Regions from separate parts of the Serratia sp. TSO36 genome, predicted to be linked through region 3. Evidence: predicted binding sites of a transcription regulator. Region 3 holds the regulator's gene; each other region holds the start of a gene.
The links. Region 3 encodes CRP, which controls carbon source genes, mostly activating them, when cyclic AMP is high. Its sites were predicted from a motif close to ATGTGANNNNNNTCACAT; they were not measured.
Positions count from the first base shown of each region.

Region 1: aaeR (HTH-type transcriptional activator AaeR) is a predicted target of CRP. The motif match lies at 6,568-6,585, and genes of this name have one in related genera.
Region 2: glpT (glycerol-3-phosphate transporter) is a predicted target of CRP. The motif match lies at 3,817-3,834, and genes of this name have one in related genera.
Region 4: udp (uridine phosphorylase) is a predicted target of CRP. The motif match lies at 5,373-5,390, and genes of this name have one in related genera.

Region 1 covers NZ_JBJZOU010000024.1:327,847-335,679, reverse strand. Annotated here, with positions in the region: gene ACK3CV_RS22370 (3-ketoacyl-ACP reductase FabG2) at 1-229, shown strand, start outside; gene ACK3CV_RS22365 (beta-ketoacyl-ACP synthase) at 226-1,455, shown strand; gene ACK3CV_RS22360 (PglL family O-oligosaccharyltransferase) at 1,510-3,192, opposite strand; gene uriH (uridine-preferring nucleoside hydrolase UriH) at 3,883-4,824, opposite strand; gene ACK3CV_RS22350 (zinc ribbon domain-containing protein) at 5,032-5,307, shown strand; gene ACK3CV_RS22345 (hypothetical protein) at 5,304-5,648, shown strand; gene aaeR (HTH-type transcriptional activator AaeR) at 5,639-6,550, opposite strand; gene aaeX (p-hydroxybenzoic acid efflux pump operon protein AaeX) at 6,865-7,068, shown strand; gene aaeA (p-hydroxybenzoic acid efflux pump subunit AaeA) at 7,076-7,833, shown strand, end outside.
Region 2 covers NZ_JBJZOU010000002.1:214,552-222,384, reverse strand. Annotated here, with positions in the region: gene glpC (anaerobic glycerol-3-phosphate dehydrogenase subunit GlpC) at 1-794, opposite strand, end outside; gene glpB (glycerol-3-phosphate dehydrogenase subunit GlpB) at 791-2,059, opposite strand; gene glpA (anaerobic glycerol-3-phosphate dehydrogenase subunit A) at 2,049-3,698, opposite strand; gene glpT (glycerol-3-phosphate transporter) at 4,063-5,418, shown strand; gene glpQ (glycerophosphodiester phosphodiesterase) at 5,501-6,580, shown strand; gene yigL (sugar/pyridoxal phosphate phosphatase YigL) at 6,635-7,432, opposite strand; gene pldB (lysophospholipase L2) at 7,437-7,833, opposite strand, start outside.
Region 3 covers NZ_JBJZOU010000026.1:50,078-57,910, reverse strand. Annotated here, with positions in the region: gene ACK3CV_RS23330 (hypothetical protein) at 1-160, opposite strand, end outside; gene ACK3CV_RS23325 (helicase HerA-like domain-containing protein) at 371-1,897, shown strand; gene ACK3CV_RS23320 (aminodeoxychorismate synthase component II) at 1,970-2,545, shown strand; gene argD (bifunctional acetylornithine/succinyldiaminopimelate transaminase) at 2,677-3,894, shown strand; gene ACK3CV_RS23310 (YccS/YhfK family putative transporter) at 3,935-6,013, opposite strand; gene crp (cAMP-activated global transcriptional regulator CRP) at 6,064-6,696, opposite strand; gene ACK3CV_RS23300 (OsmC family protein) at 7,079-7,486, shown strand; gene ACK3CV_RS23295 (phosphoribulokinase) at 7,525-7,833, opposite strand, start outside.
Region 4 covers NZ_JBJZOU010000002.1:257,263-265,095, reverse strand. Annotated here, with positions in the region: gene ubiJ (ubiquinone biosynthesis protein UbiJ) at 1-429, opposite strand, end outside; gene ubiE (bifunctional demethylmenaquinone methyltransferase/2-methoxy-6-polyprenyl-1,4-benzoquinol methylase UbiE) at 443-1,198, opposite strand; gene rmuC (DNA recombination protein RmuC) at 1,277-2,824, opposite strand; gene ACK3CV_RS01525 (DedA family protein) at 2,965-3,495, opposite strand; gene ACK3CV_RS01520 (tyrosine-protein phosphatase) at 3,575-4,357, opposite strand; gene udp (uridine phosphorylase) at 4,488-5,249, opposite strand; gene ACK3CV_RS01510 (dienelactone hydrolase family protein) at 5,738-6,565, shown strand; gene metE (5-methyltetrahydropteroyltriglutamate--homocysteine S-methyltransferase) at 6,650-7,833, opposite strand, start outside.

The DNA of each region.
Region 1 (7,833 bases), on a different contig from region 3:
CATTGAGCTTGCAAAGCGCAAAATCACCGTTAACTGCATTGCTCCGGGCTTGATCGACACGGGGATGATCGAAATGGAAGATGCCGCATTGAAAGAAGCGATGGCGATCATTCCAATGAAGCGCATGGGCCAGACGGATGAAGTTGCAGGCCTGGCGAGCTATTTAATGTCCGATATTGCGGGCTACGTCACCCGCCAGGTCATTTCCATCAACGGAGGAATGCTATGACTTGTCGTGTCGTCATCACAGGTATGGGCGGCGTAACCGCCTTTGGGGAACGGTGGCAGGATGTTTCCCTGCGTCTGTTGGCATATGAAAATGCGGTGCGGACAATGCCCGAGTGGCAGGTTTATGATGGATTGCATACCTTGCTGGGCGCTCCAATCGATGATTTCGTTCTGCCTGAGCATTACACCCGAAAGCGCATTCGCGCAATGGGGCGAGTCTCGCTCCTTTCCACTCGTGCTACAGAACTGGCGTTGGAACAAGCGGGGCTGATTGGCGATCCGGTACTGACTAACGGCCAAACCGGCATCGCCTACGGCTCTTCAACGGGAAGCACTGGCCCCGTGAGCGAATTTGCCACTATGCTCACTGAAAAACATACCAACAACATCACCGGTACCACCTATGTGCAGATGATGCCACATACCACAGCGGTTAATACCGGTCTGTTTTTCGGCCTACGCGGCCGAGTGATCCCGACCTCCAGCGCATGCACCTCCGGGAGCCAGGCGATTGGCTATGCCTGGGAAGCTATTCGTCACGGTTATCAGAAGGTTATGGTTGCGGGTGGCGCAGAAGAGCTTTGTCCTTCGGAGGCCGCGGTGTTCGATACACTATTTGCTACGAGCCAGCGTAATGATAGCCCTAAAAGCACTCCGTCCCCTTTCGATCGACAGCGTGATGGCCTGGTGATTGGCGAAGGTGCTGGGACTTTGGTCCTGGAAGAGTTGGAACATGCAAAAGCGCGCGGCGCCGTTATCTACGGTGAGATTGTAGGTTTTGCCACCAATTGCGATGCGGCGCATATCACTCAACCGCAGCGTGAAACGATGCAAATATGCATGGAGCAGGCGTTGAAGGTAGCTGGCTTGAATGTGCGGGACATCGGCTATATCTCCGCTCATGGCACCGCCACCGATCGAGGGGATATCGCTGAAAGCCAGGCTACGGCAGCTATTTTTGGCGGCCAAACGCCGATTTCATCGCTGAAAAGCTATTTTGGTCATACGCTGGGCGCCTGCGGTGCGCTGGAAGCCTGGATGAGTTTGCAAATGATGCGCGAAGGCTGGTTTGCGCCAACGCTTAACCTTCATCAGCCGGATGAGCAGTGTGGTGAGCTGGATTATATTATGGGGGAAAGCCGGCGTATCGACTGTGAATATTTGCAGAGCAATAATTTCGCGTTTGGCGGCATCAATACATCTATCATCATCAAACGTTGGGTTTAAGTTGAAAAGGCGGGAGCAATAAAATGGGTTCCCGCCATTCCAATCGTCATAGGTTTACCTAAACCGCGCATCCCGCGCAAACAGGAAAGCGGCTTCCCGCTGGCGAGCGTCGGCTTCCGCCTGAGCGCCCTGATAACGCAAAATCATGATCAGCGTGGCGTAGACGTTGGCGTCGATACGGCGCTGCAGATAGGCATTGGCCCACTGCCGATAGCCGGTCAGCAGGGCATCATCGCGCGTTTGGTTATAGACCAGCAGCGCGTGAGATTGCTCGTCGAAGGTTTTGCGCTCCCGGTAGATCCAGGCGGCCGGCGGCGGCATCTGCTCGATGCTGTCGATGGTGGCCAGCATGGTGCGCTCCGATTGGGTGAGCGCCATGCGCCCTTGCCAGGCGAAGACCGCCATCACCAACATGCCGACTGCCGCCATCGCCACCGGCAGGCTCAGGGCTTTAGCGAACGGCAGCGGGCGCGGCTCGCCGGTTTGGCCGTCCAGCAGCGCCAGCAGCAGCAGAAACGCCAGCCAATGCGGCGCAGACAGATAGAAAGGGTATTCCAGCTGGGTGTGTACCAGCATTGGCAGCAGCACCAGAAACAGCCCGACGCGCGCACCGCCCGGCTGTTCGCGATCCCGTTGCCAGGCGCGTTTCAGCAGCAGCGCGCCGGCGACGAGGACGATAACGATCCCCGCCAGCGCCGGCAGGCCGCCCTCAACCCACCACAGCAGGATTTCATTGTGCGGATGCCCGGCGACTTCCAGCACTTCTCGCCAGGGCATTTCCTGCAGACGGAAGTGCGCGAAGCTGTATTCAAAGCCGCCGTAGCCCCAGCCCAGCAGCGGTTTGGCCAGGATCATGGCGCCGACGTCATGCAGCATGGTCAGGCGCGCGCTGTTGGAAACCTCCCGCCCGATCAGGCCGGCGCGGCTATCCAGGCCAAGGCCGGTGAACAGCACCGTGAGACCGGCCGCCACGCCCAACAGCAGCGCGCTGCCGGCCCAGCGGCTTGCGGCCGGGCGCTGACGGGCAAAACGCCACAGCAGCAGCGCCGCCGCCAGGGCGCCGCCCAGCCAGGCGGCGCGCGACTGGATCAGCACCAGCAGGGCGGAGAAAGCGGCCAGCAGGGCGAGCAGCGGGAGTTGCCGCCGCCGCGTCGGCGTGGAGAGGGGGGCAAGCAGCAGCCAGAGCGCCAAAGCCAGCCCGGTGGCGATAAAGCTGCCCAGCACGTTCGGCTGTTGGAAGACGCCATAGACCCGGCGGCCGTTGGGGGCCACCCAGGCCAGCGCGGGGGCGAACAGCTGCAGCGCCGCCAGCAATGCCTGAACGCTTACGGCGAACAGCAGGCCGTACAGCAACAGATCGCGTTGCCGGGCGGTGAGGCGCAGCTGCAGGCAGGCGACATAGAACAGCCAGCCACCGAGCAAACCGGCGCTGCGCCACAGGGCGTCTTCGCGCCACTCGGCGCGGGTATACAGCAGCGGCAGCGCCAGCACGGCGATGCCGAGCAGCAACAAGCGTGCGGTAGGGGTCAGCGAAAGCCGGGCGCGGCCAAGGCAAACGCTGGCGGTCACGAGCAGCGTGGTCAGCGCCATGGCGCTCCAGGCCAGAATGTTTTGCGGCAGCGCCAGGCCGCCGCCGCCCATGTTGGGGTGATAAAACGGCAGGATCGCCGCCATCCAGATCAGCAGCAGGGGCAGCACGGCGATAGCCGGCGCGTTAATGGCGGTTTTATCGGTCATGGTGAACCTGCCATGTTTCGATATCGTTCATTGAATGCATATTATTAGGATTCCCTATCCTTATCCTGGGGTTTAAATTCGCTGAAGCTTCAATACCTAAAATTTTTATGGAAATTGAAAAGACTTCCTGTTGAAGCGATAAATAAGTTTTTCCCCTGTGGGCGCGGGGACGGTTTATATAAAAAGGGGTAAGCCGTATTTCAGTTGCCTGCAAAGGGTGTTTTATTTGTTTGAAAAAACAGGGTTGTCATTTTCTCAAATTCATCTTGCTCCAGTCAATTTTTAATCTTTTATTTTATTTTTGCATTTAAATCAAAATATTGGGGTTTTTTGTGCGTAGTAAAACGCCGTGTGTGCGACAACGAACGCCTGGGCCGACAGGCGATGTAGCCAATAAGATAAGCATTTTCTTGTTAAATCGTTGTTGCCAATGACGGCACGGCGATCGTGGTTTTATTTACCGCTGTTTTTTATTTTTATTTTAGATTTTCTTTATTGAGCCTGTATTTGTTTTTATTAAGATTCTTCTTGCTTTTTATTGGTTTTTTTTAAATTTTATTTAACTCCATTTTATTAAGATTGTTCTGTTACTGTGGAAATAAAGGGGTGATGATCCCCCTATCCCTGTTGCTGTGCCGCAAGACGGATTAACGCGCCTGTAAAAGCGCGTTAATCCACGCTTCACAGACCTCACTCCACTTCGCCAATCCGTTCCAGCGCATCCACCACCAGATCCCAGAATTTATCCTGATCCAGTTTGACCGCGACCTGGGTGTGGCAGTCCGGCGGCGGCGGCGCGCGGAAGTCCGCGACCGTCATGCCCAGCGTCAGGGTGCCGGTGAGTTCGATATCCACCGGCGCTTTGCGCACCGTCATCACGCTCGGATCGATCACGTAGGCGACGGCGCAAGGATCGTGTACCGGCGGGGCGCTGAAGCCCTGCGCCTGTTGGTACATACGGCCAAAGAATGCCAGCAGTTCGCCGACGAAGGCGGCCGGCCGGGTGCCGAGGGCGGCGATACGCGCGCAGACTGCCGGCGTGGCCAAAGCCTGGTGGGTAAGATCCAGCCCGACCATGGTCAGCGGCCATTTTTCGTTAAACACGATGTGCGCCGCCTCGGGATCGATTTTGATATTGAACTCCGCCACCGCGCTCCAGTTGCCCACATGGTAGCCGCCGCCCATCAGCACCACCTCCTTGACCCGCTCGGCAATGCGCGGCTCTTTGCGCACCGCCATGGCGATATTGGTCAGGCCGCCGGTCGGCACCAGCGTCACGCTGCCGGGCGGGTGGGCCATCACCGTATCGATGATCAGATCCACCGCGTGGCGCGAGTCCAGCTGCAGGTGGGGTTCCGGCAGCACCGGGCCATCGAGGCCGGAATCGCCGTGGATATCGGGCGCCACTTCTATATTGCGCACCAGCGGGCGCGGGCAACCGGCGGCGAAGGGCACGCCGGTGATATTGGCGATGCGCGCCACCGCCAGCGCGTTGCGCGTCACTTTGTCCAGCGTCTGATTACCCACCACGGTGGTGACCGCCAGCAGGTCGATCTGCGGATTGCCCCAGGCCAGCAACAGAGCGATGGCGTCGTCATGCCCCGGGTCACAGTCCAGTATGATTTTTTTCATGGTTATTCCTGATGCAGGGAGAGGTTCCCGCAGCATAACGCAGCGCGGCGGCGTGGGATAATGCTGATGGTGCTTTTGTTAACGGCATCAAAGCCTTGCCACTTTTACGATGTAATGAAACGTAAAGCCTGCTCGCGGGGCTTTACCCTGGAGGTTACTCCAGGGTTTACAGTGAGCTTCAGCGTCAATGTACAGAGGAGAGGCGGGATGAGCTTACTGAAAAGGTTGTTGGGGCAAGGCGGTATTAACCGCGGTCATCAGCGCGCGGGCCACGGCGGCGGGCATCATGGCAACCGCTATAACCAGCATGGCGAGCCGGGGCCGCAGTGTCCGGAATGCCGGGCGGTGAATAAATCGGGCGCGCGTTATTGCCACCGCTGCGGTCAGCCGTTTGCCGCGCTGAGCGCCACCTGCGGCCAGTGCGCCGCGCCGCTGCCGTCGGGCAGCCGCTTTTGCCCGCAGTGCGGCGGCGGTGTGCCGTGAACCGGGGCGGTTGGACGCTAGCGCTGCTGCTGGGCGCCATGGCGCTATGGACGCTGCTGGCCTGGGGCGTAGCCGGCGTGCTGGCCTGGCTCCCGGCGTTGGCGGAAGCGGCCGGCGGCGCATCGCTGCCGGTGAACGGCGCGCTGAGCCTGGTGCCGCAGGCGGTGCTGGACGCCTGGCTGCCGTGGCTGAAACAGCTGGGCAGCGGGCTGGCGAGCTATTTTCCTCTGCTGCTGAACTGGGCGGGCTACGCCGTCTGGCTGCTGTGGGGCCTCGGCATGCTGGCGCTGATGCTGCTGGGCGCGCTGGCGCACCGCTATTTGAGCGCCGCTCAGCGATAGCCCTGATAGACCGCCGCCACGCGTTCGAAATAGTCGGTTAGGTAGTTGATGCACACCTGCACCTTCAGCGGCAGTTTGTCCTTCTCGGTATAGAGCGCGTAGATCGGCCGCGGATCCGAATGGTAGCTTTTGAACAGGATCTCGATCTCGCCGCGCTTGATCTCTTCGATCACCCACATCAGCGGGGCGTAGGCGATGCCGGCGCCGTTTTTCAGCCAACGGATCATGGTGGAGGAGTCGTTGGTGACGAAGCGCCCCTGCGGGGAAATGCGCGTGGTGATGCCCTCCGGCGACATCAGTTCAAATTCGCTGTCGGGCCGCACGCTGTACTCGAGCCAGGAAAAGTTGACCATGTCGCTCGGCTTTTGCGGCGTGCCGTGCTGGCTGAGGTAGCTTTTGGCGGCGCACACCACCATCGGCATCTGCCCCAGGCGGCGGGAGAACAGGCTGGAGTCCTGCAGCTCACCGGTGCGGATCACCAGATCCAGCCCGTCGGTGATCAGATCCGGCGCCGGAATGCCGGTCACCAGGTTGACCGTCAGGCCAGGGTACTCTTTCATCATCTCGGCGGTCATGTTCGCCAGCACGTTTTGCGCCATGGTGGATGAGCTGCCGATGCGCAGCGTGCCGGCGGGGGTATTGTTAAACGCATACAGCTGCTCATGCACTTCGCTGACTTCCTGCAGCATGCGTCGGCAGCCCTGATAGTAGATTTTGCCGGCCTCGGTCAGGCCGATGCTGCGCGTGCTGCGGTTCAACAGCTTGACCTGCAGCTCATTTTCCAGTTTCGAGACGGTTTGGCTGATCGATGAAACGCTCATGCCGAGTTGGCGCGCGGCCGCGGTAAACGACCCGAACTCAACCACTTTGGCGAATACCGACATCCGTTTTAATCTTTCCATTATTCACTCTGGCTTAAAAGTGATTTAGATCACAGATTGTTGATGCCTTGATAGTAAGCAGGCTAATATAACGTGGTCGGGTGAATAGACCTTACCAACGTGCGAGAGCGATCGGCAACGCAATCCTGCCGCTCCTCCGGCACCCTCGCAATCCCTGTCGTGGATGTCTGCCCCAAAGTTTAACCTTTTTTCGGGTTCGTGACCTGGACAAGCTGCCTGGTCAAGATTTGTGGCGCGCGCACGCTAAAATGTAAAGAGAATGTGAATGGCGAGACCTGTCTTTCCCCGGCGCAGTGAACAATAAGGAAAAAGTGATGAGTTTGCTTCCGGTTATGGTCATCTTCGGACTGTCGTTTCCGCCGGTGTTTTTCGAGCTGCTGGTGTCGCTGGCGCTGTTTTTCCTCTTGCGCCGCCTGCTGCAGCCGACGGGGATTTACGATTTTGTCTGGCATCCGGCGCTTTTTAACACCGCGCTGTATTGCTGCTTGTTTTATCTGATTTCATGTCTTTTTGTTTGAGGTCGCTGTGAAAAATTTTTCGATAAAAATAACCCGAATCGCGATCACTTTGATTCTTGTGCTGCTGGGCATCGTCGCGGTATTCAAGGCCTGGGTGTTTTACACCGAGTCGCCGTGGACGCGTGACGCCAAGTTCACCGCCGACGTGGTGGCGATCGCGCCGGACGTCAGCGGTCTGCTGACCGATGTGCCGGTGGTGGATAACCAATTGGTGAAGAAAGGGCAGGTGCTGTTCGTGGTCGATCGGCCGCGCTATGAGCAGGCGCTGGCGCAAGCCAGTGCCGACGTCGCCTACTATCAGACGCTGGCGGCGGAAAAGCGGCGCGAGGCCGGCCGCCGCGTGAAGCTGGGCGTGCAGGCGATGTCGCAGGAAGAAATCGACCAGTCGAACAACTCGCTGCAGACCGTGCAACACCAGCTGGCGAAGGCCGTGGCGACGCGTGAGCTGGCGCAGCTGGATCTGGAACGCACCACGGTGCGCGCTCCGGCCGATGGCTGGATCACCAACCTCAACGTACACGCCGGCGAATACATCACCCGCGGTTCGGTGGCGGTGGCGCTGGTGAAGAAAGACTCCTTCTACATCCTGGCCTATCTGGAAGAAACCAAGCTGAACGGCCTGAATAAGGGCGATCGCGCGGAGATCACCCCGCTCGGCAGCAACCGCATCATGCATGGCACCGTCGACAGCGTGGCGGCGGCGGTGAACAACAGCAGCAGCACGGTGAACAACAAAGGATTGGCCTCGATCGACAGCAACCTGGA
Region 2 (7,833 bases), on a different contig from region 3:
GGAGTGGTGTCCACGTCCAGCAGATGAGGGTATTCGTCGCGCAGGGTGAAGGTGCAGCTCGATGAGGTCGCCACCACCGGGATGCCGCGCTCCAGCACCGCTTCATGCAGCGACTCGGCGTTAACCCTGGCCTGCTTTTTGGCCTGCTCGATAAACCCGTTGGCGATCAGCGGCACGCCGCAGCATTTCTCGCGTTTCAGCAACTGCACGCCGATATCCAGCGCGTTGAACACCCGGATCAAATCTTTGCCCAGCTGCGGATGGTTATAGTTGACGAAGCAGCCGTGGAAAAACGCCACCTGCTCGGCATAGCGCCGCTGAGCCTGCGCCTGCTGCCGGTACCAGCGGCGGAAAGTGCCGAACGAGTATTTCGGCAGTTCTCGCCGGTGATCGATCTTCAGCGCCTTGTCCAACAGCTTGCGCACCGGTTTCAGCCCGGTGGCGGCGTTGACGATCGGCGCGAACGGCGTCGACAGCGAGCCCATGATGTCGGTGTGGCTGAGGATGGCGTCGCGCAGCGTCGGCTTGCTCTGGGCGAAGTCGGCGCGGGCGCGCTGAATGATATCGCCGATTTTGACGTCGGACGGGCAGGCCACTTCACAACGTTTGCAGTTGGTGCAGTATTTCAAGGCTTCGTCGTACAGCGCCGGATCTTTCAGCCGCAGCCGCTCGCCGTCCGGCCCCGCCTGTTTTGGCCCCGGATAGAGCGGGTTCACTTTGGCGACCGGGCAATAGGTGGTGCAGACGGTGCATTTGATGCAGCTTTCAAAGCTGTGGTCCTGATGCAGGCTCATGCGTTTTCCTCCGCGGCGATCTGCTGCGCGACGTGCAGCGCACCGATCAATGACACGCCGGCGCCGCAGCCCTGTTGCAGCGGATCGTAGCCGCCGGCGACCGCGCCGATGACGTACAGATTGTCGAACGGCATGCCCTGCTTCATCGCCCGCAGCCTGCCGTCGGTGCGCACGCCAAACTGCAGATAAGGCTGCGGCGCGAACAGCTCGCACCGGCTCCAGTCGGCGCGATCCGCGCGGCTGTGTACGTCCAGCCCGAAGATCGGCTCGCGCACCCCGTCGAAATCCGCCACCAGCCCGTTGCTGAAGAAGCTGCCGCTGGCCAGCACCACCTGCTGCGCCCGCAGCGGAATATCACCGTGGTTGCGGGTATACAGGCCCGTGACGCGGCCGGCTTCGCACTCGGCGCGCAGCACGCTGTCGCCGGGCATGAAAACGCCACCCAGCTGTTGAAAACGCCGCCGCAGCGCCTGATGCAAGCGCATGCCGGGCACCGAAGGCGGCAGCGTCGGCAGCAGCCGGATCGGCTTGCCGACCGCATCCTGCAGCACTGCCAGCGACGCGTCGTCCTCCAATCCCAAACAGGCCGGCAGGAAGAGCGCGTCGGCTTCCCCCGCCAATCGCCGCAGTTCCTCGGCCATCGGCGGCAGATTTTCCATCAAATCCAGCACCCGGGCGATGTTTACCGCGCGGAACTCGCTGGGGTTATTGCGTAATCTGTCCAGCGCCGGCATGTGCAGATAGGCCACCTCCGTCTCTACGCCGAGCTCCCGGCTCAGAGAGTCGGCAGCCATCTGCGGCTGGAAGTCGAGGAAGCCTTCGATGCCGATCACCGCAATGCGCCGCCACGGCAGTTGGCCGGTCAGCGGCAGCGTCGGGATCGCCTGCGGGCTGAGCCAGGTGGCGCGGCGCGTGCCGAGCGGCGTAATGCGCAGATGGTTGTTGGCACCCTCGCCCTGCAGGTTCAGCCCGCAGCGCTCCAACAGCCGCTGCGCGGCGGCGGACAGCGCCGCCACCCGGCCGGGCCCGATCAGGGCATACGGATGCTGCGGCGCCTGCTGCGCCAGCTGCGGTAGCGCCGCCAGCGGCATTTCGACCGGCGTGCCGTCCGGCAATCTCGCCAGCAGGTCGAGCGAGCCGGAGGAGAAGTAGAGCGCGCTCTGGCCGGAACTGACCACCGCACAGCGCTTGCCCTGTTCGGCCACGGCAATGGCGCAGCTCAGGCCCGCCAGGCCGCCGCCAATCACCACTACGTCAAATCGCATCATCCGCCTCCTGCTCCTTGTCGGCCTGGGCTTCAAGCCCGCATAGCCCCTGGTAAACCCAGCTGGTAAATTCACTCTCGCGCAGCGCGTCGCCCCAGGCGATCGGCCGTACGCCTTTCCACCGTTCGTTGAGGAACTGCGACAGCTGCGCGATGGACTGCTGCGGCGTGCTGACGTTAAAGCGCGTCAACAGCCCGGCGGCGCGGCAGGCGCAGAGTTCGCCCTGGCAGGTGCCCATGCCGACGCGGGTGCGGCGGCGCAGATCCACCAGGTTATTGACGGTCAGCGAGTTGACTGCATAGCGCACTTCCCCGGCGGTCACCGCCTCGCATTCGCACACCAGGCTGGTGTCGAGTCGATCGGCCGCCGGCACCTGGCTGGCGCGATCGCCGTGGCGGTAAATTGCCGAGCCGCGAATGCTGGCGGGCAGAGAAACCACGCTGCGCACCGTCTCCTCCGCCGACTGGCGGGAGCCGGGCAACGCATCCTGCGCGGTGGTGCACGGGCGGTTTACGCCAAGCTTTTCGCACACCTTGTCGGTGGCCCACTCCGCCATCAGGCGGTAGGTCATCAGCTTGCCGCCGGTGATGGTGATAAACCCTTCCAGCCCGTCGCGGGCGGCGTGATCGAGCAGCACGATGCCACGGCTGACGTTGCGCCCGCTGGGGTCGTCGTCGCTGGCCACCAGCGGCCTTACCCCGGCGTAGGCGCGCAGAATGCGGGTCTGCGCCAGGGTGGGCGCCAACAGCGCCCCCTCGCGGATCAGAATGTCCACTTCCTGCGGGGTCACCAGCATGTTGTCAATTTGGTCGTAGTCGATATGGGTCGAGGTGGTACCGATCAGCGAGATGGTGTCGCCCGGCACCAGGATGTCGGCGTCTGCCGGTTTGCGGCAGCGGTTGATCACCATGTTGTTGATGCGGTGGCCGAGGATCAGCAGCGCCCCCTTGGCCGGGAACATGCGGATGCGCAAATCGGCGTATTCGGCGATCTGCTGGCCCCAGATGCCGGCGGCGTTGACCACCACCGGCGCATGCAGCGCATAGCGCCGCTGATTCTGATGGTCGTAAACGCGCACGCCCGTCACCCGATCGCCGCTGCGCAACAATCCCACCACCTGGTGGTAGGTCAGGATCTGCGCGCCATGTTCGCGCGCGTCCAACATGTTGGCGGCGGTCAGCCGGAAGGGATCGACGGTGCCGTCCGGCACGCGCACCGCGCCGATCAGCGCCGGGTTAGCCGCCGGCTCCAGCCGCAGCGCCAGCTGCGGGTCGATCGCTTCGGCGTCGATGTCGGCCTGGCGACAGGCGGCGATAAACTGTTGCTGATAGTCCAGCGAGTCCTGCGGCAGGGTGATGAACAGCCCATCGGTGCGCTCGATGCAGTGATGGGCGATGCGTTTCAGGATGCGGTTCTCTTCGATGCACTCGCGCGCCGACTCGCCGTCGGTCACCGCATAGCGCGCGCCGCTGTGCAGCAAACCGTGGTTGCGGCCGGTGGCGCCGGTGGCGATGTCGTGGCGCTCCAGCAAGATGCAGCGCAAGCCGCGCCGCGCGCAGTCGCGGGCGATGCCTGCGCCGGTGGCGCCGCCGCCGATGATGATCACATCCGTTTCGCCGCCGTCAAAATAGCTGCTCATGTCGCTCCCTCAGGATCGGTAGTTATGAGCCTATTGAGCCACGGTTATAAGGGTCTTTGTTTGATAAGGAACAAGAACGAACATAAAACGAAATAAAAATGTCCACAAAAAACCATCAATGTGATCATAATCACGATTTTTGGACGTTTTTCTATTTCATAACGTTAACGAATCGCTCAAAATCCGCCGTGGTTTCATAAAAGTGTAACAATTGCGCCATTCGTCACAGCGACACCAGGCGTATTTGACGACAATGGCGCTCGTTATGGAACACAAAAACACCACATTCGATATCCGCTCAATCATCAAATGAACGTAAAAGGTCATATTGATGTGATAACAGATAAAGCCATCGGAGGCGCTCATGTTGAGTATTTTTAAGCCGGCCGCACACATCGCCCGTGTGCCGAGCGATAAGGTAGACCCGCTCTACCGTAAGCTGCGCTGGCAAATTTTCCTGGGGATCTTCTTCGGTTACGCCGCTTACTATCTGGTGCGTAAGAACTTCACCCTGGCCATGCCTTACCTGATCGAACAAGGCTTCAGCCGCGGTGACCTCGGCTTCGCGCTGTCGGGCATTTCCATCGCCTACGGCTTCTCCAAATTCATCATGGGTTCGGTCTCAGACCGTTCCAACCCGCGAGTGTTCCTGCCTGCCGGCCTGATCCTGGCGGCGGCGGTGATGCTGTTCATGGGCTTCGTGCCGTGGGCCACCTCCAGCATCGCCATCATGTTCGTCCTGCTGTTCCTGTGCGGCTGGTTCCAGGGCATGGGTTGGCCGCCGTGCGGCCGCACCATGGTGCACTGGTGGTCGCAGAAAGAACGAGGCGGCATCGTCTCCATCTGGAACTGCGCCCACAACGTGGGTGGCGGCCTGCCGCCGCTGCTGTTCCTGCTGGGCATGGCCTGGTTCAACGACTGGCACGCGGCGCTGTACATGCCGGCCTTCGGCGCCATCCTGGTGGCCCTGATCGCCTTCGGCCTGATGCGCGACACCCCGCAATCCTGCGGCCTGCCGCCGATTGAAGAGTACAAAAACGACTACCCGGACGACTACAGCGAAAAAGACGAAGAAGAGCTGACCGCCAAGCAGATCTTCATGCAGTACATCCTGCCGAACAAGCTGCTGTGGTACATCGCGGTCGCCAACGTGTTCGTCTACCTGCTGCGTTACGGCATTCTGGACTGGTCGCCGACCTACCTGAAAGAAGTGAAGCACTTCGCGCTGGACAAGTCTTCCTGGGCTTACTTCCTGTATGAATACGCCGGTATCCCGGGCACCCTGCTGTGCGGCTGGATGTCGGACAAAGTGTTCAAAGGCAACCGCGGCGCCACCGGCGTGTTCTTCATGACGCTGGTGACCATCGCCACCGTGGTGTTCTGGATGAACCCGCCGGGCAACCCGACCGTGGACATGATCTGTATGCTGGTCATCGGCTTCCTGATCTACGGCCCGGTGATGCTGATCGGCCTGCACGCGCTGGAGCTGGCGCCGAAGAAAGCCGCCGGCACCGCCGCGGGCTTCACCGGCCTGTTCGGCTACCTGGGCGGCTCGGTCGCGGCCAGCGCCATCGTCGGCTACACCGTAGACTTCTTCGGTTGGGACGGCGGCTTCATGGTGATGATCGGCGGCGGCGTGCTGGCGGTTATCCTGCTGCTGCTGACCATGCTGAACGAAAAGAAACACCACGCGGAAATCGCTGCCGGCAAGCGCGGCTAACCGTCACACGACTTTTGCATGATTTAAAGGCCGCCCTGCGGCCTTTTTACTACCCTGCCCCCAACAACACGGAGAAAACGGAATGCGGACTCAAGTCAAAGCCCTGCTGACAGGGATCATTCTCGCTACCTCAATGGTCAGCGCCGCGCAGGCGGCGGACAAAGTGGTGATCGCCCATCGCGGCGCCAGCGGCTACCTGCCGGAACACACCCTGCCGGCGAAGGCGATGGCCTACGCGCAGGGCGCCGATTACCTCGAACAAGATCTGGTGATGACCAAAGACAACGAGCTGGTGGTGCTGCATGACCATTACCTCGATCGCGTCACCGACGTCGCCGAACGTTTCCCGGACCGCGCGCGTAAAGACGGCCGTTATTACGCCATCGACTTTACGCTGGCGGAGATCAAATCGCTGAAGTTCACCGAAGGCTTTGACATCGAAAACGGCAAGAAGGTGCAGGGCTACCCTGGCCGCTTCCCGATGGGCAAATCCGACTTCCGCGTACACACCTTCCAGGAAGAGATCGAGTTCGTGCAGGGTCTGAACCATTCGACCGGCAAGAACATCGGCATCTACCCTGAAATCAAGGCGCCGTGGTTCCACAAGCAGGAAGGCAAGGACATCTCCAGCAAAGTGCTGGCGGTGCTCAAGCAATACGGCTACACCGGCAAAAACGACAACGTCTACCTGCAGTGCTTCGACGCCAACGAGCTCAAACGCATCAAGAACGAGCTGGAGCCGAAGCTGGGCATGGATCTGAAGCTGGTGCAGCTGATCGCCTATAACGACTGGCAGGAAACCTACGAGCAGAAAGCCGACGGCAAATGGGTGGAGTACGATTACGACTGGATGTTCAAGCCGGGCGCGATGAAGAAAATCGCTCAATATGCCGACGGCATCGGGCCGGACTACCACATGCTGGTGGTAGCGGATAAATCCAAGCCGGGCCACATCGTGCTGACCGACATGGTGAAAGAAGCGCACGCCAGCAAGCTGGCGGTGCATCCGTTCACCATCCGCGCCGATGCGCTGCCGAAGTACGTGACCGACGTGAACCAGCTGTATGACGTGATTTACAACCAGGCCGGTGTCGACGGCGTGTTCACCGATTTCCCGGACAAGGGCGTGCAGTTCCTGCAGAAGCAGGGCCAGCACAAGTAATGCCAAGGGCGCCGCAAGGCGCCCTTGTTATTTCCGAGAAACGCCCGGGTTATGTCAGAGGAACATCTTGCGCAGGTAGTGCGGCACCGCGTTATCGACGTTGGAGCCGATCACTTCCAGCTCCGGCAACATATCCTTCAGGCGCTGATGCGCGTCGCGCATGATGCAGCCCTTGCCGGCCATCGACAGCATCTCCAGATCGTTCATGCCGTCGCCGAAGGCGATGCACTCTTGCAGCGTATAGCCGATGATCTTGGCCACTTCTTCCAGCGCATGCCCTTTCGACACGCCGCCCGCCATCACTTCCAGGCAGGTCGGGAACGAGAAGCTGACGTTGACCCGATCGCCCCAGCGCGCGTTGATGGCGTCTTCCACCTGCAGCAGCCGCTCGTGATCTTCGCAGGTGAAGTAGACCTTGCAGACGCCGTCGGTTTCCAGCAGGCCCGGTTCGAACAGCTGGTATTTGAACACCGACTCCTGGAAGAATTCTTCCTGCTCCGGGCTTTCGCGGTTGGTAAACCAATCGTCGTTGCGGTAGACGTTGGTGGTGATCTCCGGATCGTCGTGCAGCATGCCGTACAGATCGCGGGCGATATCCTCGTCCAGGTTATGACTGAAAATCAGCTCGCCGGCGGTGTTGTGCACCCGCGCGCCGTTGGAGGTGATCATAAAGGCGCTGATCTCCAGGCTGTCGCGGATCTGCGCCACGTCGATATGGTGGCGGCCGGTGGCGAATACGAAATGCACGCCGCGCTGGGTCAGCAACTTCAGCGTTTCTTTGGCGTACGGCGACAGGGTATGGTCGGGAGACAGCAGCGTGCCATCTAAATCGGAAGCGACGACGTGATACATAGCGTTATGTTCTAACCTCTGATGGAGTTGTCGGCGGCAGCGCGCCGCCTAAGTGTTGAGCAAAGAAGCGCAGGATTGCGTTCAGTGCTTCGGCGCGCATCGCGTCCCGCTCGAACAGGATCTCATGGCGTGCGCCGTTGATAACCCACGGAAGCCCCCCTTCGCAAGGGCGCCCCGCGTCTGACAGAGCCTGACAAAAAGCCTGGTGCGAACGGTTGTCGACGACTCGTTCTTCACCGGCTTGCAAAAGCAACAGCGGCGTTGTGATCGCCCCGGCTCGAGCGATAATCTGCCGGCCGGCGCGGATGCTCTCCCACACCCAATGGTAGGTCGGCCCACCCACCTGCAGCTCGGGGTAATCGGCGTAATAGCGCAGGCTGCGCCGGTAGCGTTCGCGGCTG
Region 3 (7,833 bases):
ACCACTGGTCGTACTCTTCCTGTTGCGCTTGGCGGCTGACAAACTCGCGCATGAAATCACGCAGCAGTTGCGAAGCCGTGCGATCGGCGGCCTTTGCCGCGCTGGCGAAAGCGGTTTTTAACTCTTCATCCACGCGGATTACCACGGTAGATTCAGACATGGTATTTACCTCGTATATACAGCGTAATGCTCACTATAGCACTGGTGCTTTATTGTTCAAGCAAAGGCGCTTTGACGCTAAGCGCAATCTGAAATCATCAGGCCCCGACGGCACCCATTTTGTTTGTCCTTGACGGGGTTACGCGGCGCTTATAGCTTTATTGCATCCACAGGCGCGTTTCGCGCCGCGTCAGCGTCAAAGGAACAGAAAATGAGTGAACCACGGATTATCGCCAAAGCGATGAAAGACGGAAAACCGGAGCAGGATCTGGTGATTTTGCCGGCGTTGGCCAACCGCCACGGGCTGATCACCGGGGCAACCGGCACCGGCAAGACGGTGACGCTGCAAAAAATGGCCGAACAGTTCTCTCGCATCGGCGTGCCGGTATTCCTGGCGGACGTGAAGGGCGATCTGTCCGGCATCGGCGCCGAGGGCGTGCCTTCCGAGAAGCTGCAGGCGCGCCTGGCGGCGATCGGCGTCAGCGACTGGCAGCCGCAGGCCTGCACCATTATCCCGTGGGATATTTACGGCGAAAAGGGCCACCCGATCCGCGCCACGATTTCCGATCTCGGGCCGCTGCTGCTGGGGCGCCTGTTGGATCTGAACGAGGTGCAAAGCGGCGTGCTGCAGCTGGTGTTCAAGATCGCCGATGACAACGCGCTGCTGTTGCTGGACATGAAGGATCTGCGCACCATGATGCAGTTCGTCGGCGACAACGCCAAACAATTCCAGACCCAGTACGGCAATATCTCTGCCGCGTCGATCGGCGCCATTCAGCGTGGGTTGCTGACGCTGGAAGAGCAGGGCGCCGACCAGTTCTTCGGCGAGCCGATGCTCGACATCAACGATCTGATGAAAACCGACGCCAACGGCCACGGCGTGATCAACCTGCTGGCGGCGGACAAGCTGATCAATCAGCCGAAGCTGTATTCGGTGTTCCTGCTGTGGCTGCTGGCCGAGCTGTTCGAGCACCTGCCGGAAGTGGGCGACCCTGAACAGCCGAAGCTGGTGTTCTTCTTCGATGAGGCGCACCTGCTGTTCAACGACGCGCCGGCGGCGCTGCTGACCAAGATCGAACAGGTGGTGCGCCTGATCCGCTCCAAAGGCGTCGGCATTTACTTTGTCACCCAGAACCCGCTGGACATCCCGGATAGCGTGCTGGGCCAGCTGGGTAACCGCGTGCAGCATGCGCTGCGCGCCTTCACGCCGCGCGATCAGAAGGCGGTGAAGACGGCGGCGCAAACCCTGCGCGCCAATCCGGCCTTCGATGCCGAAACGGCGATCACCGAGCTGGGCGTGGGCGAAGCGCTGGTGTCATTCCTCGATGAGAAGGGCCGGCCGAACGTGGTGGAGCGGGCGATGGTGATCGCGCCGGAATCCAAAATGGGCATGCTCGGTGCGGAAGGGCTGAACAGCGCGATCAACAAGTCGCCGCTGTATGGCCGCTATGAGGATATGATTGACCGCGAGTCCGCCTACGAGAAGCTGTCGTCGGGCGGTTTTGCCACCGTCGGCACCCCGCAGCAGGGGCAGCAACCGCAGGCGCAACAGCAACAACAGCAGGCGGGCGGCGGCCTGATGGACGGCTTGAACGAGCTGTTGTTCGGTTCCACCGGCCCGCGCGGCGGCAAGCGCGACGGCATCGTCCAGACCGCTGCCAAGAGCATGGCGCGCGATCTCGGCCGCCAGATCCTGCGCGGCGTGCTGGGCTCGATCACCGGCGGCCGTAAAAAGTAAGCGGAAATTATCGTCGGCAGCGGCGGGTTAAATCAGTACACTGTGGCGGCATTTTTCTCTGCCGGACCTAACATGCTGCTGCTGATCGATAACTACGACTCCTTTACCTATAACCTTTACCAGTACTTCTGCGAATTGGGCGCCGAGGTGCTGGTGAAGCGCAACGATGAGCTGCAGCTGGCCGATATCGAGCGGCTGGCGCCGCAGCATCTGGTGATTTCCCCTGGCCCCTGCACCCCGAACGAAGCGGGTATCTCGCTGGCCGCCATTCGTCATTTCGCCGGCAAGCTGCCGATCCTCGGCGTGTGCCTGGGGCACCAGGCGCTGGGGCAGGCGTTCGGCGCCGAGGTGGTGCGCGCCCGCGCGGTGATGCACGGCAAAACCTCGGCGATTCGTCACCTGGGCGTCGGCGTGTTTCGCGGCCTGCGCGATCCGCTGACCGTGACCCGCTACCACTCGCTGGTGCTGAAAGCCGATACGCTGCCGGACTGTTTTGAAGTGACCGCCTGGAGCGAACGCGATGGCGTGCGCGACGAGATCATGGGCATCCGCCACCGCACTTTGGCGTTGGAAGGCGTGCAGTTCCATCCGGAAAGCGTGCTCAGCGAGCAGGGCCACCAGCTGCTGGATAATTTCCTCCAGCGTTAATCCCGATGCGTTTTTTTCGCCCGCCAGGCGTTTTGCGTTTGCGCTCGATTGGTTTTTTATGCATATTTCGTGATTATGTTTTCAATCTAAAATCACGATAGCGCTGAAAAACCTTCAGGGTGGAGCCGAAAATGACTGAAAAATCCGCAGTGAGCCGCAGCACCTTTGACCAGGTGATCCTGCCTGTTTATGCACCTGCCCAGTTTGTGCCGGTGCGCGGCCAAGGCAGCCGGGTCTGGGATCAACAGGGAAAAGAGTACATCGATTTTTCCGGCGGCATCGCGGTGACGGCGCTGGGGCACTGCCATCCGGCGCTGGTCGAGGCGCTCAAACGCCAGGGCGAAACCCTGTGGCATACCAGCAACGTTTTCACCAATGAACCGGCGCTGCGCCTGGCGAGCAAACTGATCGACGCCACTTTCGCCGACCGGGTGTTCTTCGCCAACTCCGGCGCAGAGGCCAACGAGGCGGCGTTCAAACTGGCGCGTCATTACGCCATCACCCGCCACAGCCCCTACAAAACCAAAATCATCGCCTTCTATAACGCGTTCCACGGCCGCACGCTGTTCACCGTGTCGGTGGGCGGGCAGGCCAAATATTCCGACGGGTTCGGGCCGAAGCCGGCCGACATCGTGCACGTGCCGTTCAACGATTTGGCGGCGGTGAAGGCGGTGATGGACGACCACACCTGCGCGGTGGTGATGGAACCGATTCAGGGCGAGGGCGGCATTACGCCGGTCGATGCCGGCTTCCTCAAAGGCGTGCGCGAGCTGTGCGACCAACATCAGGCGCTGCTGGTGTTCGACGAAGTGCAAAGCGGCATGGGGCGCAGCGGCAAACTGTTCGCCTATATGCATTATGGCGTGACGCCGGACATTCTCACCACCGCCAAGGCGCTGGGCGGCGGTTTCCCGGTCAGCGCCATGCTGACTACCGAAGACATTGCGTCGGTGATGCAGGTGGGCACCCACGGCACCACCTACGGCGGCAACCCGCTGGCCTGCGCGGTGGCGGAGGCGGCGCTGGACGTGATCAATACGCCGGAGGTGCTGAGCGGCATCGAGCAGCGTCATGCGCTGTATGTGCAGGCTTTGCAGCATATCGGCGATAAATACGGTATTTTCACCGCGATTCGCGGCATGGGGTTGCTGATTGGCGCCGAGCTGACGCCGCATTATCACGGCAGAGCGCGCGACTTCCTCACCGCCGCCGCCGCGCGCGGGTTGATGATCCTCAACGCCGGGCCGAACGTGATTCGTTTCGCGCCGTCACTGGTGGTGGAGCTGCAGGATATCGAGGCCGGCATGGCGCTGTTCGAGCTGGCGGTGCAGGATGTGATCAACGCCTGAAGCCCGCGCGGCATATAACGGGGCGCGGCATGCCGCGCCCTTATTGATCGCGCAGTTTGCGCTTGAGCCAAATGCCGTGGTGCGGGCGCTGGCGCCAGGCCAGCGAAGAAATGGTGTGCATCACGCTCAGGTGCGACAGAATGCGCCGCAGATGGCGCTCCATCTCGGTAACGGGCATCTCCGGATGCAGATCCGGCGGCTGCATGATGCCGCTGTTGCCGCTGCTCGGGCCGTCGTATTCCAACCGCTGTTGGCAGCTTTGCAGCGCGATTTCACAGGCCTGCAGATACGCTTCCGCCAGTTTTGGCGTCAGCATGTAGTGTTCGCGCGCCAGAATGGTCATGGCGTTCAGGTGCTCGACGATGAACTGGCTATGCGTGACCCACAGCCGCATGTCCGCCAGATAGTCCGACGCGAACCCCGGCTCCTGCATCGCCTGATTGAGCGAGGTGAATAGCGCATTGTGCGCCTGGTTGACCTGCATGCGGGTATAGGCCAACGCGGTGGCGTCCGGTTCCGGCTGTTCCAGCATCAACCGCAGCGCGGTTTGATCGTGCTCCAGCGCCTGATGGGCATTCTTGCGCAGCAGCCCGCTTTGCCACTGCGGCCACAGCCAAATGGTGCCGCCGAACGCCAACACGCAGCCGATCAGCGTATCGATCAGGCGCGGCACCAGAAAATGCGAGCCGTTCAGCGCCAGCAGCTGCAGGGTGTAAACCGCCGTGACCGTAAAGCCAATCACCGACAGCCCGTAGTTCTTGCGCGAAACCAGGTAGGCCAGCAGCGTGATCACCAGCATGATGCTCAGCGTTTCGCCTTCCGGCAGCTGCAGCTGCAGCAGGCCGGCCGCCAGCAATAGCCCGGCAATCGTGCCCAGCGCACGGTGCTGAATGCGCACCCGGGTGGCGTTATACCCGTTTTGGCTCACCAGCATGATGGTGAGCAGGATCCAGTAAGGCTTCGGCAGGTTGAACACCGCACCCAGGCTGCTGCCGACCGCCAGCGTCACGCCCAGCCGCGCGGCGTTGCGCAGGGCGGTAGACTTGAACGACAGATAGCTGGCCAGCGCCGGCCAAAACGGCAGGCGGTGCTGGCCGGGCATCAGGTCGCGGCGGTACAGCGGATGCTGGGTGCGAAGCAGGCGGGCGATGCGGCTGAAGTGGTAATAACAAAACTGGCCTACCGGGTTATCGGGATGCTGCGCCGCCATTTTTTCCAGCGCCGCCAGCTCGTGGGCCATGGAGAAGCGCTTCGAATGTTGATGATAGAGAATATCGTGCGCCACTACGCGCAGCCGGCCGGCGATCACCTGAGCATTGCGGCGAATGATTGCTTCGGCCTGGCTCTGCTCCACCAGTTTTTGCACTTCCTCCGGCAGATGCAGGCTGACGGTGATGTGCTCCTGCAGGTCCATCGCCACCTGAAAGGCGCGCTGCAGGCGCTTTTGCTCGAGGTTGTTGGCGTGCGGCAGGAAATTAAGCTGTTGGTACAACAGGCTGATCAGATCCATCACCTTTTGCTGGCGCACCAGCAGCGGCGGCAGCGCGGTTTGCGGATCGGTGTGCTGGGTCAGCAGCGAGTATTTGGCCTCGAAATAGTCTGCCAGTTCCAGGTAGAGCTGGCTCAGCGTCTCGCGCATCGGCTGCTCTTTCCACAGCTTGAACCAGAACCAGGTGAATAAGCCGTACCAGACGGTGCCGATGGCGTACAGCAGCGGCGCCTGCCAGATGGGCACCGTGCCGGCCGTGCTGAGGGCGAAGATGGCGGCCACCAGCGCCGCCGGCAACAGCCGGGCGTGCAGCGGGCTGATTTCACCGGTGACGCCGAGCAGCAGCGCCAGGCCCAGCATCAGAGCCGGCAGCGGCACGTGCCACAGTAGGGCTTGTTGCAGCAGCACGCTGCTGAAGGCGAACAGCGAGCCGCCAACCACCAGCCGTTTAAAGAAGCGCTTATGCGGCGTGTCCAGACCGGCGATATTGCAGCAGGCGGGCACCAGAGAGAACATCAGGCCGAGCTGCAGCTGGCCTATCAACAAGCCGAACAGCACCGGCAGGCACAACACCAGCGTTTGTCGCAGTGCGTAGTTGATTTCCGGGTGGTAGATCAGGCGGCGCCACATGGCAGAGAGCAGATAAAAAAACGGCGCAGATTGCGCCGTTTCTTCAGGGATTAACGGGTGCCGTAGACGACAATGGTTTTGCCGTGGGCGGAAATCAGGTTTTGATCTTCCAGCATTTTCAGAATACGGCCAACGGTTTCGCGCGAGCAGCCGACGATCTGGCCGATCTCCTGACGGGTGATCTTGATCTGCATGCCGTCCGGGTGAGTCATGGCGTCGGGTTGCTTCGCCAGATTCAGCAGGGTTTGCGCGATGCGGCCGGTCACGTCCAGGAAGGCGAGGTTGCCCACTTTTTCGGAGGTGACCTGCAGGCGGCTCGCCATTTGGGCGGACAGACGCATCAGGATGTCCGGGTTCACCTGGATCAGCTGGCGGAATTTCTTGTAGGAAATTTCGGCCACTTCACAGGCGGTTTTCGCGCGAACCCAGGCGCTGCGCTCCTGGCCTTCTTCGAACAATCCGAGCTCGCCGATGAAATCCCCCTGGTTGAGGTAGGACAGGATCATCTCTTTACCTTCTTCATCCTTGATCAGCACCGCGACGGAGCCTTTCACGATGTAGTAAAGCGTTTCGGCCTTTTCACCTTGGTGAATCAGCGTACTCTTCGATGGATATTTGTGGATATGGCAATGAGACAGGAACCATTCGAGAGTAGGGTCTGTTTGCGGTTTGCCGAGAACCATTCGCTGTTATCCTCTGTTGTTATCGCTGCCTTGTGTCACAGGGGTCAGAGTTCCCTGTAAAACCCGCCTGTAGCCGCAATCATGAGCGAGGGCTACCGGCAAGTTTTGAGGCGTGTCATAAAAATACGCTGTCGCTCTAGCATATTAACTTGCCGTAAGCGCTGCAAGCTACATTCTGTTAACATACCGGTAAAGGAGCCTTTCTCTGGGCGTTTCCCTGAAATTCAGTGTCCCGGAAAGATTTATTGCGGCTCTGTTTGTAGCACAGAGTAAGGCGGGTGTCTCGTGTTGTCTCGCTTCAGCATGATTAGCATCAGGTTACGTTGCCTGTTTCTATGCGAAAGCGTACTCTGATTTTAAGAAATCAACCGGAGTGACCAGAATGCAGGCAAGAGTTAAATGGGTGGAAGGGTTAACGTTTTTGGGTGAATCGGCCTCCGGCCACCAGGTGCTGATGGACGGCAACGCCGGCGATAAAGCACCCAGCCCGATGGAGATGGTGCTGATGTCGGTGGGCGGCTGTAGCGCGATCGACGTGGTGTCCATCCTGCAAAAAGGGCGCAACGACGTGCGCGACTGCGAGGTGAAGCTGACCTCCGAGCGCCGCGAAGAAGCTCCGCGGTTGTTCACCCATATCAACCTGCATTTCATCGTTACCGGCCAGGATCTGACCGACAAGATCGTCGAGCGTGCGGTGAACCTGTCGGCGGAGAAGTACTGCTCGGTGGCGCTGATGCTCAACAAGGCCGCCACGGTGACCCACAGCTTCGAGATCCGCCAACCGGCGTAATCGAGGCGGAGCGCGGCTCGGCGCCGCGCTCAACGCGTTTATTCGATCTTCTTGCCTTCCAGCAGCCGCTGCACCAGCGGCGCCATGATCAGTTCCATCGCCAGCCCCATCTTGCCGCCCGGCACCACTAACGTATTGATGTGCGAGATAAACGATCCCTGCAGCATCGCCAGCAAATAGGGGAAGTCAATTTGATCCAGCCCGCGGAAGTGGATCACCACGAAGCTTTCGTCCAGTGAGGGAATCGCCTTGGCGGCGAACGGGTTGGAGGTGTCCACCGTCGGCACGCGCTGGAAGTTGATGTGGGTGCGCGAGAACTGCGGCGTGATGTAGTTGATGTAGTCTTC
Region 4 (7,833 bases), on a different contig from region 3:
GGCGCCTTTTCCCAGCGCCTGCGTAATGCCCTGGGCGGCGATATCGCCGATGTAAGGCGCCAGCCACTCCGCCGGATCCCACTCCGCCAGATCGAGCAGGCCAACCAGCTGTTGCACCACCTGAATATCGCCTTCCACCGTCAATTCGCCGCTGCGCATCAGCACCGGCAACTGCTGTCGATCGCGCAGCTTCAGTAAGACGGGAATGCGGCTGCGCACCGTGCAATCGGCGCTGTCTTCGGACTGCCCCAGCACGTCCACGCGCAGTTCGCTGAACACCAGCACCAGCGGCGAAGCCAGCTCTTCCAGTTCGATGCGCAGCACCTTGCCCGCCAGGCGTTGGCGAGCGGCTTTCATGCTGCGATCGCGAAACAGCAGGTTATTCAGCGAGGTTTCCAGCGCAGCGGTCAGCAGAGGGGTAAACAGCATCGGCATCTCCCTCTCAGAACTTGAAGCCGCGATGCAGGGCGACAATCCCACCGGTCAGGTTGAAATAGGTGACGTTTTCAAAACCGGCGTTGCCCATCATGCCCTTCAGGGTTTCCTGATCGGGGTGCATGCGGATCGATTCCGCCAGGTAGCGGTAGCTGTCCGGATCTTTCACCACCAGCTCGCCGATCTTCGGCAACACGTGGAAGGAGTAGGCATCGTAAGCCTTGCTCAGCGGCGCCAGCAGCGGCTTGGAGAACTCCAGCACCAGCAGGCGGCCGCCCGGCTTGAGCACGCGGAACATCGAGCGCAGCGCTTTGTCTTTGTCGGTGACATTGCGCAGGCCGAAGGAGATGGTGATGCAATCGAAGTAGTTGTCCGGGAACGGCAGCGCTTCGGCGTTGGCCTGCACGTAATTGATGTTGCCGACGATGCCGCGATCGCGCAGTTTCTCGCGCCCCATCTTCAGCATCGAATCGTTGATGTCCGCCAGCACCACCTGCCCCTGCTCGCCGACCATGCGGGAGAACTTGGCGGCCAGGTCGCCGGTACCGCCGGCCAGATCCAGCACGCGCTGCCCGCGGCGCACGCCGCTGCAGTCAATGGTGAAACGCTTCCAGATACGGTGGATGCCGAACGACATCAGGTCGTTCATCACGTCATACTTTGCCGCTACCGAATGAAAAACGTCCGCCACCATGGCCTGTTTTTCGTCTCTAGCGACGGTGCGAAAACCGAAATCGGTGGTTTCCTGCGGTTGATCTGCCATTGTCCTGCCTGCTATTCAGTCAATTTTGTGTGGATGAGTGTACCAGAAGCTCGGAGAATACCCCACCTCGCCACGGCCTCAGCCGTGCGAAACGAAGCCCGGTTCCCCGGCGGTATCGTCATCGTCTTTCGTCTGCGGCAGCGCGGCGACATCGTCGTCGTTCGCCTCTTCCGCTTCATCGTGTTGCGCGCCGGCTTGCTGCGCCAGCAGCGGGTTTATCGGCCGTTTGACCTCAACCCCCAGCGCGCGGAAACCTTCAATTTGGCCGATAAGATTACCACGGCCTTCGCTCAGTTTGTTCATCGCCTGACGATAACTGCCCTGCGCCTTGTCCAGGCTCTGCCCCAGCGCGGACATATCGTCCACGAACAGCCGCATCTTGTCATACAGTTTCGCCGCGCGATCGGCGATGCGCTGCGCGTTCTGGCTTTGATGCTCATAGCGCCACAGGTTGGTGATGGTGCGCAGCGCCACCAGCAACGTGGTCGGGCTGACCAGCATGATGTTGTGCTTGAGCGCTTCGCTGATCAGCTCCGGTTCGCGATCGATAGCCAGCAGGAAGGCGGGCTCGACCGGAATGAACATCAGCACATAGTCCAACGAGCGCAGCCCCGGCAGCTGCTGATAGTCCTTGCGGCCCAGCATGCGAATGTGGCCGCGCAGCGAGGCGATATGTTCGCTCAGCGCCGCTTCGCGCTCCACCTCGTCTTCACCGTTGAAATAGCGCTCGTAGGCGATCAGCGACATCTTGGCGTCGATCACCACGTCCTTGCCCTGCGGCAGGCGCACGATCACATCGGGCTGCATGCGGCTCTGGTGATCCACCCGCACGTTGACCTGCGTTTCATACTCGTGCCCTTCGCGCAGGCCGGAAGCCTCCAGCACCCGGCTCAGCACCACCTCGCCCCAGTTGCCCTGCGTCTTGTTGTCGCCTTTGAGCGCCTTGGTGAGGTTGATGGCTTCGCGCGCCATCTGCGCGTTCAACTGCTGCAGATTGCGTATCTCGTGCGTCAGCGTGTGGCGCTCCCGCGCTTCCTGACCAAAACTGTCCTGCACCTGACGGCGGAACCCGTCCAGCTGTTCACGCAGCGGCAGCAGCAACCGATCCAAGCTTTGCTTATTTTGCTCGTCCACCTTGCGGCCGCTGTGTTCAAAAATGCGGTTGGCGAGGTTTTCAAACTGGGTGGTGAGGCGCTGTTCGCTGTTGATAAGCAGGCGCTGCTTCTCTTCCGCCGCCATGCGCGTCTCTTCCAGACGGATGGTGACTTCGCGCAGCTCGGCCTCCTGCGCGCTGTTGACCTCACGCTGGGCGCGCAGCTCCTGATTAAGCAGTTCACATTCGTTGCGCCAATGGTTGAGCTGTTGCAGCTTTTCATGCCCGGCCGCCAACTGGCTGTGCAGGTTGCGTAGCTCCAGCTCGCTCTGCCGCAGCTGTTGCTCGTGGCGCTGCAGAGCATCCTGCCGCGCCGCCGTTTCCTGCTGCGCCTGCTGCAACGCTTGCTCCAGCAACCGCAGTTCGGTTTCATGTTGCGCATTCGTCTGCTGCACCCGCAGACTGGCGATCAGCCACCCCAACAGCATGCCGATCGCTACGCCGCCAATCCCATAAATCAGACTGGTATCCACCCTGCCTCCTGTTGCACCTTGCCGTTCCGGCGTTTCACACGCCCATTGCCCGTCACGTTAAGGGGAGGCTGTATGGATGTCCAGCCTGATTTTGCCCGCCGAGCACAATATTGCGCGGCGCTGCGCAATTTAGCGAGAAATCAGCCAAGCCACTGGCTGAGCCACTTGATGCCGAATGCCCCTGGCGCCAGAATGCCGAACGCCCAGATCATCGCCGACGTGACGTTGGCCAGTTGGAAATAACGCTGCGGCATGCCGCAAATGCCGCCCACCAGCGGCACCACGGCGCGCAGCGGGCCGAAGAAGCGGCCGATGAAGATGCCCAGCACGCCCCAGCGTTCAAAGAACGCGTGGCCGCGCGCCAGCAGCTGCGGATTGCGCGACAGCGGCCACATATGCGCCACGCGATCCTGATAGTGATAGCCGATCCAGTAAGAGAGCCAGTCGCCGAAAAACGCCCCGACGGCGGCGGCGGCCCAAATCGGCCAAAAGGCGATGCCGCTTTCGCCGATCAGCGCGCCCAGCGCCAGCAGGATCACCGTGGCCGGCAGCAGCAGCGACAAAAACGCCAGCGACTCGCCGAACGCCAGGAAGAAGATGATGGGAATGGCCCAGCCTTCGTGCTGACGCACGACGTCGCTGACCCAGTTGATAACGTCATTGAGGCTCAATGCGGGGCTCCTGATACGCGATAATTCGCCGCCTAGGATAGGCCGGGGCGAGTTAAACCCCGGCTAAACGCGCGGCGATTTACTCGAGGTAGAACGCCTGCAGCGCTTCGCGCTGGGCTGCGCCCAGGCCGTATTCCGCTTCCAGCCAGCGATCGGTGGAACCGTATTGCTGACGGATGCAGCCCAGCGCCGTCATCAGGAACTCCTCGCGCGCGCTGAGCACGTAGGCGAATTGCTCCAGCGCCGCTGCATTCAGCTTGATAGACAGCTGATCCAGCATCTGCTCGCGGAAAGTGGCCAGCGTGGTTTCGGTCAGCAGATAGTCTTCCAGCACCGTCGCTTCGTCGGCCCCCAGCGCGAACAGCACCAGTGCCGAACCGACCCCGGTGCGATCCTTGCCGACCGCGCAGTGCTGCACGATGGCGCCGCCGCCAGGATTGCTCAACAGCTGCGCCAGCCGCTGATAGGCCGCATTGCCGAACGGCAGGCGGCGATACAGCTCCAGCATGAACGCGCGGGCGTCGAAGGCGGCCAGCGTCTCGTTGGTGAGCTTCTCCAGGTTGGCGTTGACTTCGCTGCTCAGCGGGTTGGCCGGCACGTGGTGATAGTCGGCGCCACTCCACAGAATATCCGGCTTGGCCTGCACCTCGTCGGCATCACGGTAGTCCAGCACCGAGCGCACCGGCACGCCGGCGAGAAAGGCGCAGTCGTTTTCCGTCAGCCGCTCGAGGGAACCGGAGCGGAACAGCAGGCCGCGCTTGATGCGGCGCCCGTCGGCCACACCGTTGCCGCCGAAGTCGCGGAAATTGATGCCGCCGTCGAGCGGCGCGAGCGAAGGATGAAGCAGGATCTGGGCGGTCATAAACGTCCTCGTTGTTTTTGTTATGACAACGCGCGGCGGCCATCGGCGCAGCGCTGAGGAGTATCACCGTAACAGATTCGCCGCGAATGGAAAAACGGGCCGCGTCGGCGGCCCGTTGGGGGAAAGGCGATTACAGCAGGCGGCGGGCGGCGTCCACCACGATCTGCACCGCTTTGCTTTCGGTGTTTTTCATGGTCTCGGCGTTCGGGATCTCTTGCTGGGTGCGGTTGACGATCACCCCGGCCACCATGCCGGCACGCAGGCCCTGGCTGGCGCACATGGTCAGCAGCGTGGCGGATTCCATTTCATAGTTCATCACGCCCATCGCCTGCCACTCTTCCATCGAGCCTTTGAAGCGGCTGACCACGCGGCCGGAGTAAGTGTCGTAACGCTCCTGGCCCGGATAGAAGGTATCGGAGGAGGCGGTCACGCCGATGTGCGTGGTGGCGCCGCTGGCCTTGGCCGCTTCCACCAGCGCGGTGGTGCAGGCGAAGTCCGCGACCGCCGGGAACTCCATCGGCGCGAAGTGCAGGCTGGCGCCGTCGAGGCGTACCGCCGCCGTGGTGACCAGTACGTCACCGACGTTGATGTTTGCCTGAATGGCGCCGGTGGTGCCGATGCGCAGGAAGGTGCGAATGCCCAGCTGCGCCAGCTCTTCCACCGCGATAGAGGTAGACGGGCCGCCGATACCGGTAGAGCAGACGATCACCGCCTTGCCGTCCAGCTCCGCGCGCCAGGTAGTGAATTCACGATGGGAGGCCAGATGCACCGGATTTTCCATCAGCTTGGCAATCTTCTCTACGCGCTGCGGATCGCCCGGCACGATGGCAAGCTGGGCCCCTTGTAAATCGTTCTTGGTGAGGCCGAGATGAAAAACGTCAGACTGAGACATACGAGACTCCTCATGGATCATGTTTATTGGGAGGAACAAAAAAGCACTCTACTGAAAATCGCCGCTTAATTACGTGACGAAAATCACTATGAAAAGAGAAACAAATTACATGCTACATATTTTTTGTGATTTTTATCACAAAAAAAGAACTATGACGCATCCGGAACGCGCCGCTAAACCTCAGTCTAGCCGACAAACTCGGCTGCTCCTCGCCCGTTGGTTGCCGGCTGAAACTATTTAGCTCATCAATCCGAAATAACCCCAACTTATCGGTTGCTTAGGGACAAAAAAGCCCTCTAACGCACCTTATGGCACTTACGCGGGGCAAAACGCGTAATAACATGATAAAAAGCGCTTAAAAATGCCGCAAAGCCAGATAATTAGCCGTTTTTTATCGACTTGTCCGAAAGTGCGCCACGCAGCGCCAATAATGGGTAATCTTTCCTATAGTTAATCTCAGCGCTTTTTTCTATTGCACGGAGACCGCAATGAAAACCGAACATGTGATGACATTAGAACAGGCTCAGGGGGGATTCGCCCCGGCCGCCGCGCCATTGGCCGCCTCCGCGATTATCACCGACGAACAGGGCATTCACGCCGGGCAAACGACCATCCCTTCCCAAGGCGATGCGCTGCCGGCCTACGTCGCCAAACCCGCCGACCAGAGCGGCCCTTTCCCCATCGTGCTGGTGGTGCAAGAAATCTTCGGCGTCCATGAACATATTCAGGATCTGTGCCGCCGCCTGGCCAAGCAGGGCTATCTGGCGATCGCGCCCGAGCTCTATTTCCGCCAGGGCGACGCCAACGACTACGCCGATATCGGCGAGCTGTTCCAGCAGTTGGTCACCAAGGTGCCGGATCGTCAGGTGCTGTCGGATCTGGATCACGCCGCGCACTGGGCTATTCGCCACGGCGGCGACGCCGGCAAGCTGGCGATCACCGGTTTTTGCTGGGGCGGCCGCATCACCTGGCTGTACGCGGCGCATAACCCGCAGTTGAAGGCGGCGGTCGCCTGGTACGGCAAACTGGTCGGCGAGAAAACGCTGAACTCGCCGAAGCATCCGGTCGATGTCGCCACCCACCTGTCGGCCCCGGTGCTGGGGCTGTATGGCGGGCAGGACAGCGGTATCCCGCTGGAGACGGTTGAAACCATGCGTCAGGCGATCCGCGCCGCCAACGCCGAGGCCGAAATCGTGGTGTATCCCGAGGTCGGGCATGCATTCAACGCCGATTATCGTTCCAGCTACAACGCCGAAGCGGCGGAGGACGGCTGGCAGCGCATGCTGGCGTGGTTTGCCCAGCACGGCGTCAAATAATTTCCCCCGCATAAAAAAGGGCGCCGAAGCGCCCAATCATCACACCAGTAAATCTATAAGCGGCGGCTTATCCGCCGCACGACATCACGCTTGCTCGCGCAGGCGCTGTGCCGCCAAGACCATGTTGGCCAGCGACTGCCGGGTTTCCGGCCAGCCGCGGGTTTTCAGGCCGCAATCCGGGTTAACCCACAGGCGTTCCGCCGGGATGTTCTGCGCCGCTTTACGCAGCAGCGCTTCAATCCATTCCACGCTCGGCACGTTCGGCGAGTGGATATCGTAGACGCCCGGCCCGATTTCGTTCGGGTATTCGAACTCTTTGAAGGCTTCCAGCAGATCCATATCGGAACGCGAGGTCTCGATGGTGATCACGTCGGCGTCCAGCGCGGCGATGGAGTCCATGATGTCGTTGAACTCGCAGTAACACATGTGGGTGTGGATCTGGGTGTCGTCCCGCGCCACGGCGGCGTTCAGCTTGAAGGCGTCCACCGCCCAGTTCAGATACGCCGCCCAGTCGGATTGGCGCAGCGGCAGCCCTTCGCGCAGCGCGGGTTCGTCGATCTGGATGATGCCGATACCGGCTTTTTCCAGATCTTCCACCTCATCGCGCAGCGCCAGCGCAATCTGCTTGGCAATCACTTCGCGGGTCACGTCTTCACGCGGGAACGACCAGCACAGGATGGTCACCGGCCCGGTCAACATGCCTTTCACCGGCTTGTCGGTCAGCGACTGGGCGAATTTGGCCCATTCGACGGTGATGGCTTCCGGGCGGCTGACGTCACCGATGATCACCGGCGGCTTCACGCAGCGGGAGCCGTAGCTCTGCACCCAGCCATTCTGGGTAAACACGAAGCCGTCCAGGTTCTCACCGAAATACTCCACCATGTCGTTGCGCTCGGCTTCACCGTGCACCAGCACGTCCAGCCCAAGGCGCTCCTGCTCGACGATCGCCTGTTTGATGTGCTCACCGATGCTGGTGCGGTAGTTGTTGCCGTCCAAACGGCCCTGTTTGAAGTCCAGACGCAGGCCGCGGATCTCGGTGGTCTGCGGGAACGAACCGATGGTGGTGGTCGGCCAGGCCGGCAGGTTGAAACGTTCGCGCTGCGCCCTGGCGCGTTCGGCGTAAGCGCTGTGGCGTTCGCTGTCCTGCGCGGTGATCGCCGCCAGGCGGCGCTCAACCTGTGGGTTGTGCACGCGGCTCGACTGACGGCGGGCGCGGATCGGCGCGCTGTAGGCGTCCAGTTCGGCCCGTTTCGTCGCGTCAGGCGCGT